2 regions of the Desulfurobacterium crinifex genome follow, and region 1 is predicted to be linked to the other one. Evidence: riboswitches for the same ligand, from Rfam matches in the RefSeq annotation. Region 1 holds a riboswitch; the other holds the start of a gene.
What was found. A riboswitch is a leader RNA that binds a small molecule or an ion and turns the genes downstream of it on or off. The one in region 1 is predicted to bind cobalamin.
Positions count from the first base shown of each region.

Region 2: it holds a riboswitch for cobalamin, as region 1 does, so the genes downstream of both, metE (5-methyltetrahydropteroyltriglutamate--homocysteine S-methyltransferase) here and ACYQ3A_RS05105 (helical backbone metal receptor) in region 1, are expected to answer to the same signal.

Region 1 is NZ_BAAHXO010000004.1:594,010-599,581, reverse strand. Features, by position in the region: gene ACYQ3A_RS05120 (TonB-dependent receptor plug domain-containing protein) at 1-347, opposite strand, end outside; gene ACYQ3A_RS05115 (ABC transporter ATP-binding protein) at 344-1,096, opposite strand; gene ACYQ3A_RS05110 (FecCD family ABC transporter permease) at 1,083-2,003, opposite strand; gene ACYQ3A_RS05105 (helical backbone metal receptor) at 1,991-2,767, opposite strand; cobalamin riboswitch at 2,800-2,986, opposite strand; gene ACYQ3A_RS05100 (aminotransferase class I/II-fold pyridoxal phosphate-dependent enzyme) at 3,055-4,263, shown strand; gene ACYQ3A_RS05095 (homoserine dehydrogenase) at 4,273-5,556, shown strand; gene pyrF (orotidine-5'-phosphate decarboxylase) at 5,559-5,572, shown strand, end outside.
Region 2 is NZ_BAAHXO010000004.1:781,014-786,585, forward strand. Features, by position in the region: gene ACYQ3A_RS06095 (ribonucleoside-diphosphate reductase subunit alpha) at 21-2,318, opposite strand; gene ACYQ3A_RS06100 (class I SAM-dependent methyltransferase) at 2,545-3,327, opposite strand; gene ACYQ3A_RS06105 (GNAT family N-acetyltransferase) at 3,336-3,605, opposite strand; cobalamin riboswitch at 3,673-3,859, shown strand; gene metE (5-methyltetrahydropteroyltriglutamate--homocysteine S-methyltransferase) at 3,984-5,572, shown strand, end outside.

The sequences.
Region 1 (5,572 bases):
TAAGCGAAATTCGCCTGAGTATCCATTAAACTTGGATCATTTATTGGTACCCCATCAATCATAACCATAATGTGCTTTGTCGGAAGCCCTAGCATGTAAACGCTATATGGAGATTGTCCTGGTCCACCTGCCGGGCTAACATGCACCCCCGCAACATACTTCAAAACATCTGCAATGCTTGTAAATCCATACTTTTTAATTTCTTCCTGAGTAATGATATCTACGTCATCACCAACATGCTCCACAGGAACTTCTACCCTTGTAGCCGTTACCTGTACTTCTGGTACTTCCTCAGCAGAAGCTCCAGAAACCAGAAGCAGAGAAAGCACAAGCAGCTTTTTTCTCACCCTTTACCTCCTGTGTATGGTTTTATGAAAATTTCATTTTGAGATTTCAGAATCCTTAGCTTTGTGTCAAAGAGAAGTTCAACATTCTCAAGAAACTCCTCCTTTCCACCAGAAAAGAAAAGCCTTCCGTTTTTCAAACCTATAAATCGATCTGCAACATCAAGGAGGAAGTTGAGATCATGAGCGGTAATAATCACAATCTTCTTTCTCTCTTTTAGCTCCTTTAGTATCTCTGCCAAAAATGGAAGAACCTCAACATCTAAGAAAGCTCCAGGTTCATCAAATAGATAAACGTCAGGATCGATAAGAAGAAGCCTTGCTATGAGAACCTTTACTCTCTCTCCACCGCTGAGGGTAGAGAAAATTCGATCTTTCAGATGGGAGATATTCAGTTTTTTTAGATAAGTCTCAACCTTTTCAATATCCTCATCAGCCAAAGAAGGAAAAAATCCTTTTAATGGAACCAATGAAGATAGTAAAAATTCAAAAACTGTATAAGGAAAAGAAATTTCCAGTATCTGTGGAAGATAGTTGACTTTTAAAACCCTTTTCCTGATGGACAACTTTTTCAGATCTTCACCATCAAGAAGCACAAAACCAGAATAGTTCAAAAATCCACCAATACACTTGAGAAGTGTTGTTTTTCCAGAACCGTTTTTACCTGCAAGACCTATAACCGATCCTCTCTCTACTCTAAAAGAAATATCCTTTAGAATTTCTCTATAAAAAAGATTCTTAGCCTCTAACAATGGAATACCTCCAGACAATATAAAGAAAAGTTGGAACGCCAATAATGGAGGTAATTACCCCAACAGGCAGAACTATCGGTGAAAGAACGTTCTTCGCCAATCCTTGAGAAAAAACAAGAATGCTTCCTCCAAGGATAAAGGAAAGAGGCAAAAGCTCCCTCTGGATTCTAAATCCCAGAAACCTGACAGCATGAGGAATTACAATTCCAACAAAACCGATTATTCCTGTTTTCGCGACAAACACAGAAACGAAAGCAGAAATGACCAAAATGTAGAGAATCTTTTCCCTTTCGTGAGAAATACCAGAAAAATAGGAAAGCTCATCCCCAAGACTTAAGGCATCAAGCCGGAAAGCAACTGGCAGGAAGATTAGAAGGGAAAGAAGAGCAATCAATAGATACCCAAAAGCTTCTCTAATATCAAGAGAGGGAATGTAACCAAGAGAAAAAAAGAGAGCATCCTGAACAGAATAGAACGGAATCACTGCAAAGAAGAAAAGTATAAGTGCCGAAAAAAAAGCGTTGATTCCCACTCCAAAAAGGAGAATCTTAAGGTTCTCTTTCAAGAAAAGAGCCGCTATAAAGATGAGCAGAACCGTGAAAAGCCCTCCAATCAAAGCTCCGAACTCAATACTTATTCCTTTCCAAGCTCCAATTGTTGCACCGAGAGCCCCCCCAGCAGAAACCCCGAGGATATAGGGATCTGCCAGAGGGTTTCGGAAGACTCCCTGGAAAACCCCCCCTCCCACTCCAAGGAGCCCTCCAACGGCAAAGGATAAAAGAAGTTCTGGAAGTCTTATATCAAGCAAAATCGTTCTGTTAAATTCTGGAAGTTCCCAGAAAAGAGAAAAGAAAAAACTCCCCAAGACAACGATTATGACAATCATCCATTTAACTATTTTCTGCAAACCTTATCCTCCACTTCTCTGAGACCGATCAGAATTCTGGGACCTGGATGAAGCAGATTATCAGGCGTAACAGAAACATTCTTTATAGAAAACTTCTTTAGAAATTCCCGTGCACCTTTAAGTTTTTCTCCCTTAAGAGATAAAATCGCCAGATCAGGCTTATTCATAACAACAAACTCATTTGATATAACCCCAAACGAGACATCAGGAATGACATTTGCTCCACTCAGGCTGAAAGCCTCTCCAATAAAACTTTTACTACCAGCTACATAAAGCGGCTGGTAGGAAATAATTACAAGTAGTCTTTTTCCATCCAGACAAAATGAAAGCTTCTTTGCTTCACGCTTTAAAGCAATTTCAAACTCTTTTTTCTTCTCTTCTCCATTACTGGAAAGAAGATCACCGATGACTCTTATGGCATTTTCAACATCCTCTAAGGAAACAAACCTTAAAACGCGAACTTTAATTCCAAGATTTTTCAGTTTCTTAAGAACTTTTTCAGGAGTAAGGTTTGAAGCTATTACAAGATCAGGATGAAGAGAGTAAATTTTTTCTAAGTCGGGATTTACAATACCCCCAACCTTTATTTTCTTTCTGACATCTTCAGGATGATCACAGAAAACGGTAACGCCTATTAACTTATCACCAGCCCCAACATAATAGATAATCTCTGTTATTGCTGGAGATAGAGAAACGACCCTATCGTAAGAGTAAGCCGGTAAAAAAGTAAAAAGAATCCCTACAATAACAAAGAAAACTCTCACTCTTCCTCCTTGCCCTGAACCCCCGCAGGGCAAAAGACATTCTCGCGCAGGCCGGTCTCCCGGCTCACAGGGTTAAACAGGCTTTAACCTTCCCAGAGAGGGAGCTCTCACCCACACTCTCCAGTGGTTAAAGCCCATTATTTGTTCCCTGCTCACGGTTGCGGGGACAGCGCCGGACTTTCACCGGACTTCCCGTTCACCTGCGCAAGGGAGATTATACTAATTTACAGGTCTTTTCAGGTAAAATAACATTTACTTTAAATCTATGTTCTTGGAGAGAGCAGAAAATGTCAAAATTTCAATTTGCAAGGATAGATAGACTTCCTCCATACGTTTTTGCTGTTGTAAACGATCTCAAGACAAAGATGAGACGTGCAGGAGAAGATATAGTTGACCTTGGAATGGGGAACCCTGATCTTCCCACACCCCAGCACATAGTTGATAAACTCTGTGAAGCTGCTCAAAATCCTAAGAACCACAGGTACTCTCAGACCAAAGGACTCTACAAGCTAAGGGAAGCTCTATCACTCTGGTATAAGAGAAAGTACAACGTTGATCTTGACCCAGAAACAGAGGTTATAACAACTATCGGTTCAAAAGAAGGGCTTGCTCACCTTGCCCTTACTCTTATAAATCCCGGAGACGTTGCGATTGTTCCAAGTCCCGCTTATCCTATTCATCCCTATTCGATAATCATCGCAGGCGGAGACGTTAGATCTGTTCCTCTGATTCCAGGAGAGGAAGATGGATTCCTCGACTCCATCATCAAAGCCTACAAAGAAAGCTGGCCAAGACCAAAGCTTTTAATCCTCAACTTCCCTCACAATCCAACAACTGCCTGTGTTGACCTCTCTTTTTTTGAAAAAATCGTTGACTTTGCGAGAGACAACAACCTGATTGTCATTCAGGATTTAGCTTACGCTGAAATAGCTTTCGACGAATACGTTCCTCCAAGCATCCTCCAGGTAAAAGGTGCAAAAGAGGTTGCAGTTGAGTTCTACTCTCTCTCAAAGACCTATTCGATGGCAGGCTGGAGGGTCGGATTTGCGGCAGGGAACAAAGAAATAATCCACGCCCTCTACAGGATGAAAAGCTACCTCGACTACGGAATGTTCCAGCCAATTCAGATAGCTGCAATCATTGCTCTGAAAGGGGATCAGTCCTGTGTTGAGGAGTACAGAAAGATTTACGAGAAAAGAAGGGATGTCCTTGTTGAAGGTTTAAATAGAATCGGCTGGAAGGTGGAAAAACCAAAAGCCACAATGTTTGTCTGGGCTGAAATTCCTAAGGAATTCCAATCCATGGGCTCCTTGGAATTTGCAAAGATGCTCCTTTTGGATGGTAAAGTTGCCGTCTCCCCAGGAATAGGATTTGGAGAGTACGGAGATAAGTATGTAAGATTTGCCCTTGTTGAGAACGAACTCCGAATCAAACAAGCTGTCAGAGGAATAAAGAGAGCCTTCGAGAAATACGGACTGAGGAAGATAAACGTTTAAGAGGAGAGAATGGATAGTCTAAAAGTTGGAATAATCGGCTGTGGAACGGTCGGTGGAGGCGTTGTAAAGCTCCTAATAGAGAATAAAGAGATCATCGCGGAAAGAATCGGCAAAAGAATCGACATCGCTTTTGTTGCAGATAAAGATGTTGAAAAGGTTAAAAAACTCGGCGTTCCTGAAGAAAAGATAGTTGACGACGGATTTAAAGCACTTGAAAGAGAATGTGACGTTGTTGTTGAACTGATTGGTGGAACGACAATTGCAAAGGAGATAATCCTCTCAGCCATAGAGAAAGGAAGAGACGTCGTAACTGCAAACAAGGCTCTCCTTGCGGATTACGGTGAGGAACTGTTTAAAAAAGCAAGGGAAAAAGGAGTCTCTTTAAAATTTGAGGCAAGCGTTGGAGGTGGAATACCTGTCATAAAGGCCCTAAGAGAGGGACTTGCAGGAAACAAAATTGAAAGGATTTACGGAATCATAAACGGAACGGCAAACTACATCCTCACTGAGATGACAGAAAAAGGAATAACCTTTGATGAAGCTCTAAGGAAAGCACAGGAACTAGGATACGCTGAAGCAGACCCGACACTTGACGTAGAAGGGTACGACGCTGCTCACAAGATAGCAGTTCTCAGCACACTCTCGTTCTGCAAATGGGTAAAGACTGAAAATGTTTATGTTAGAGGAATCAAAGACATTACACCCCTTGATATAGAGCTCGCCCGTGAATTTGGCTATAAAGTAAAGCTTCTTGCAATTTCAAAGCTCGTCGATGAAGAGTTAGAAGTTAGAGTCCATCCAACAATGATTCCAGAAAACCACATCCTCTCAAACGTTAACGGCGTTTTCAATGCCTGTCTGATAGAGGGAGACTTCGTTGGAGATACTCTCTACTACGGAAAAGGAGCAGGCGAAAAACCAACCGCAAGTGCCGTTGTCAGTGACATCATCGATATTGCAATTGGGAATAGGTATTCAGTTCCAGAATGTCTGTTCAAAGATGAGGAAAAGCTAAAAATAAAAGCTCCAGAGGAATTCATCTCCAGTTTTTACCTAAGATTTACAGCAGTAGATAAGCCGGGTGTTCTTGCGAAAATTTCAAAAATTCTTGCAGATTACGGAATAAGCATAAAGATGGCTCTCCAAAAGAGCATCGATATCAATGGTGGTGTTCCAGTTGTAATGACAACACATCCAGCCTGTAAGAGCAAAATCCTGAAGGCAATTGAGGAAATAGACAGGTTAGACGTTATTCTCAGTCCAACATTTGTCTGCATGATTGAGGAGTTGTAGAGATGATTATTGTAGC
Region 2 (5,572 bases), 190 kb from region 1:
CACAGTAAGATCGGTTTTAGTTAATTTGCACAGGCTATGCATTCATCTTTCTTTGAGAGCTCTGCCTCGCTGTCCTTCTGAACAGTTCTGATGTAGTAGATTGTTTTGACACCTTTTTCCCATGCGTACATGACGGTTTCGTATATGTCTTTTGCTCTTATTCCAAGGTTGAGGTTGAAGAGGAGTTCCATGCTAATTCCACTATCGACCCACTTCTGGATTGTTGAGATGACCTCTACAACTTCTTTCTGATCCATGTATTTGCTCTCTCTGTAGAACCAGAATCTCTCCCGTAGGTATGGAGGGCATATTGGTACAGCCTGTTTCTGGTTCTTGTCGATGTAGAACCTGCTGAACGGTGGCAAAACTCCAGGAGTTGCTCCCTGAAGAAGTCCAGAGCTCGTGTTTGGGGCTATTGCAAAGAGCTGGCCATTTCTGATGCCATACTTTTCAAGCTTTTCTAAGAGACTCAGCCACTTTTCCTTTAGATTTGTCTTTTCTGAAAGGTATTCTCTGTTCTTGCCAATGATTATTCCCCTACTCCAGTCTGATCCTTCATAAGCAGGGAATTTTCCTCTCTCTTTTGCAAGATTTATGCTTTCATCAATTCCGTAGTAGGCTATCTTCTCGTAGAGTTCATCTATTACGTCGAGGGATTGTCTGCCGTAAGGTATTTCTCTCTTTGCAAGATAATCTGCAAGTCCGAGTGTTCCAATTCCGATTGTTCTGTATTTGTCGTTGTGGAGCTTGCTTTCAAGGATTGGAGGAGCTGTAAGCTCTATTGTGTTGTCAAGAATTCTAACGGCAGTTCTTACAGCTTCTTCCAGTTCCTCATCGTTCTCTATGTTTGCAAGATTTATTGAGAGGAGGTTACAGGTGTGAACAAGTCCCGGTTCTTCAACTTCACTGATAACCTTTCCATCCTTCATGTAGGTCTTGAAGCTTTTAGATGGCTTAAAGTTTGAGAAGCTCTCCATACAGAGATTTCCATTTCCAATATAGCCGTCGTGCTTGAGAGGGTTTAGTCTGTTTGCAGTATCCTTGAAAAATATATAGGGGAGACCTGTGGCAACCTGAGTTTTCAGAATCTCTTTCAGGAGCTCTTTGGCTCTTACTTTCTTTTTCAGCTTCAGTTTAGAGCTCTCGTTTTCAATCTGCATGTAAGCCTTCTCAAACTCATCTCCCCAGAGTTCATAGAGCTTAAATCCGAACTTCTTTTCGACTTCATAAGGATCAACAAGAAGCCAATCCTGGTCGTACTTAACCCTCTCCATGAAAAGATCTGGAATGACCACCTGTGGGAAAATGTCGAAAGCTTTTCTTCTCAGATCACCATTCTCTGTCTTTAGTTCAAGAAAATCGAAGATATCGAGATGCCAGACGTCAAGGGCAACGGTAACGGCACCAGCTCTTTTGCCTTCCTGGTTTACCGCTACGGCTATATCGTTCAGGATTCTTATCCATGGAACAACACCACCACTTGCGCCGAAGACCTTTTTAATCCAGGAGCCCTGAGCTCTGATTCTTGAGAGATTAACCCCAACACCTCCAGCTCTCTTTGATATCTGGGCAACCTGGTTTGCTGTGTACATAATTGAATCAAGGTTATCATCCATCGCTGTAATGAAACAGGAGGAGAGGTTTCCATTTGGACGTCTGAGGTTAATGAGGATTGGCGTTGCAAGGGAGAGCTTCTTTCCAGCAATCAGGTCATAGAATCTTTTAGCAGTTTTGAGTCTTGTTTCTTTCGGTTCATTTTTTGCGAGCATGAGAGCAATGGACATGTACATTTCCTGAGGAAGTTCAATCGGGAAGTCCTCATATATACAGAGATAGCGCTTGGCAAGGAGATTTGCTCCTGCATAGTCGTAGAGAAAGTCATACTCAAGTTTTAGATAGTCTCCAGCCTCAATGAGCTCTTCTTCTGAGTAACTTTTAAGAATTTCGTCAGTATAAAGTCCCTTTTCTACAAGATCTTTTACAACCTTTAAATACTCTTTACCACCACCAACGTAAGCGAGTTTTGAAGTTCCCCTTCTGATAGAGACTTCTTTGTAGAGGTTAAAGATAAAGAGCCTTCCGGCAAGTATTCTCCAGTCTGGTTCTTCTGGAGTTGTGAGTTGGAGAGCTGTATTCACAACGGATTCATGAATCTGTCTGGTTGTAATTCCATCAAAGAAGTGAAGTTTGAGCTTTGCCTCCAGTTTTAGGGTGTTTATGTTTAGTCCTTTCGCTGCCCAGTTTATGACCTTCCTTATCTTTTCTATGTTAAGAGGTTCTCTAACACCTTTTCTCTTAACGACAGTGATCTTTTTCATCTCTCCTCCAGATTGGATATGGGTTCCTGCTTCAATAGTAAATTTTAGACATGTAAGGGGATAGTAGATGGATCCTACTTACTGGCAGTGCTGTTACCACTTAAATTTTCTGTCTCTGGTTTCTTTTAAAAACAAGAATTTTATTAAACATTTCATATTGGAATTGTTAGTCCTTTCAAGTAATCTACATACTTAAAGGGGGAGACACAGATTCCGTTACATCCCCCTACAAAATTTTGTAGAGATATTCAACATTTGTGGAACTGGATTGAAGATTGTAGTCTGAAAGGTAGGGAAATAGTTCCTTTACGCCTTTGTTTACCTTTATGACTACCCTTTTCCGCGCAACTCTCTCTGCCTCTTTTAGAGTTTCTAAGGAAACAAAATCCTTTACGGCCACCTCTCTAAAAGGGGCCATAACATCACAGTGCCATTTTGGTTTTATGAACATTGGAGAGAAGTAAACGACATCAAATGATTTGTCTGGCTGGTTTTTTAGGAATTCATAGTTATCTGCATTGGTGGGCTTAATCAACTTAAAAGCAAATTCCGCAACTTTGAGTTTCCCTTCCGGTTTGTATCTTTCAAGCCCCCTTCTTACTATCTCGTAGATCACAGGATCCTTTTCAACTCCTAAAATTTCCCTCTTTGAAACAAAAGCTGCAAGTAGAGCATCCTGGGCAAGTCCAAGGTTGCAGTCAAGTACCGTTTCTCCTTCCTTCAGATCCATTGCCTCAATCATTGCTTCATGGCCTGTTGCAATGTAATTGAGGAGCCTTATCTTAAAAAGACCTGGATGGAAGAAGAGTTTTTTACCGGAGAGAGTATGGAGTGTGAGATTTAAATCCTTTCCAACAACGAGAACATTCTTTTCGAATTCTTTCTTTATCGACTCGATGGTTCTGTGGCGTCTTTTGACATAGGTGGTGTTAAACTTTTCGGCGAGCCGTTTTGCTTCTTCTATCATTTCGGGAGTTGGTTTTCTATCGGTTGTAATGACAGCTTCCATGAATTCTCCTATTGGGCTATGAGATCTGGTCTTTTTCTTTCAAGGTACTTCTGTGTATAGGAGCATAGAGGATAGATTTTGTAGCCGTTATCTTCAGCATACTCAACAAGTTTTGCAGAAAGCTTTCCAGCTATTCCTTTACCCCTCTGACTTTCCGGAACGTAAGTTGTGCTGACAACAATAACCTTCTTCTTTTCTTCAATTCCAAAGGTAATAAAGGCTTCATCGCCGTTTTCAAACTCCATGTAAATTTTCCCGTCGGTAACCTTTATCTTCATTGCTACCTCCGATTTCCATTACTGCAAATTGTATAACAAGAAATTTGCCAAAAATTCCAAAATTCCTAAAATTGACCTCGTCACGGGTGAACGGGAAGTCCGGTGAAAGTCCGGCGCTGTCCTCGCAACCGTGAGCAGGGAGATTGCTGGGCTTTAACCACTGGAGAGTGTGGGTGAGAAGCTCCCTTTCCGGGAAGGTTAAAGCCTGTTTAAGCCCTGCGAGCCGGGAGACCGGCCCGTGATGGGTAGGTGAAATACCTGCCCCTTCGCGTCCTGCGGGGGTTCGGGGCGCGGGAAAGAAGAGGGGATTCCTTTTTCTTTTCCCGCCTTAGAGCTTCCTGCAGGTGTTTAAAACAAAACACCGCAGGAGGTAGAGAAATGAAAACGTACGCTTACGGTTTCCCCAGACTGGGGAAACAGAGAGAGTTCAAAAGGCTCATTGAAGGGTACTGGAGCCAGAGAGTAACAGAAGAAGAGCTCCTAACCGGCATCAAGGAGCTCAATAAAAAGAGGGAGGAGACGTACAGAAAGTACGTGGATGCTCACCCTCAGGGTGAAATGACCCTCTACGATCCAATGCTGGACGTTGCGCTCCTCTTTGGAGTCTACGAGACAGAGACTCTTGAGGAGTACTTCAACCTCTGTAGGGGTAAGAATGCCCTTGAGATGACAAAGTGGTTTAACACAAACTACCACTACTTAGTTCCAGACTTTGAAGGAAAAAAGCCTGAATTCAAAGTCTCAAAACCGGTCTGGGACAGACACGAAGGAGCAACGGAGAACGTTCACCTCATAGCTCCGTTTACGTTCCTCAAGCTATCCAAGAATCTTCCAGAAGAGTCTTTTGGAGAGGCTCTAAAGGAACTTACAGAAAAGTTTGTCCAGTACATAAACGAAAGAGGTTTTAAGTCTGTTCACCTTGAGGATCCAGCTCTTGTTATGGAATTAGCAGATGAAGAGTGGAAGCTGTTAGAAGAGGCTTACAAGGCTTTTGAGAACGCCAATGCTGAAATAAATCTCTTTACCTACTACGATAGCGTTGACAACCTCCAGAAACTTTTTGACCTTCCAGTTTCTGGTATTGGTGTTGACCTTGTTCACGACAGGGGTGAGAATCTCGCACAGCTTAAAGAGATTGACCCTAAAGGGAAAAGACTTTTTGCTGGTGTTGTTGACGGCAGAAATGTCTGGAGGAATGACCTCTTTAAGATAGCTGAACTGATTAAGGAGCTTTCAGAGAAGTTTGATGTCGTCATAACAAATGCTGCACCGCTATTCCATCTTCCTGTAAGCCTTGCAGGAGCAACGCTTCCAGAAGAACTCCTAAAGAAAGTAGCTTTCGCAGAAGAAAAACTGAAGGAGCTCCAGTTAATTTCTCAAGTTCTTTCAGGAGATGAAGAAGAGGCAAGAAAGTGGATTTCTGGAATCGGAAGCTCCTTTGGAGAGATTCCATCTGTTAGAGAGCGGGTTAAGAACCTGAGAGAAGAGGACTTTATCAGAAAGCCGGAATATAAAGAGAGAATCAAGAAACAGCAGGAAGTTCTCAACCTGCCTCTCTTCCCGACAACAACAATTGGAAGTTTTCCACAGACAGAGGAAGTTAGAAGGGTAAGGCTTCTCTACAGGAAGGGAAGACTTTCTGAGGAAGACTATAAAACGTTTATTAGGGGAGAGATTGCAAAAGCTATTCGGATTCAGGAAGACCTTGACCTTGATGTCTTTGTCCACGGTGAGTTTGAAAGGACAGACATGGTTGAGTTCTTTGCCGAAAAGATGAAGGGAATTGCGACAACCGGAAATGGCTGGATAATCTCCTATGGAACCAGGTGTTATCGTCCACCTATCATCTACGGAGACGTTGAAAGAGACGGAAAGATGACAATTGATGAGATAACTTTTGCTCAAAGCTTAACAGAAAAACCTGTCAAGGGGATGCTTACAGGTCCTGTGACAATCATCGCCTGGAG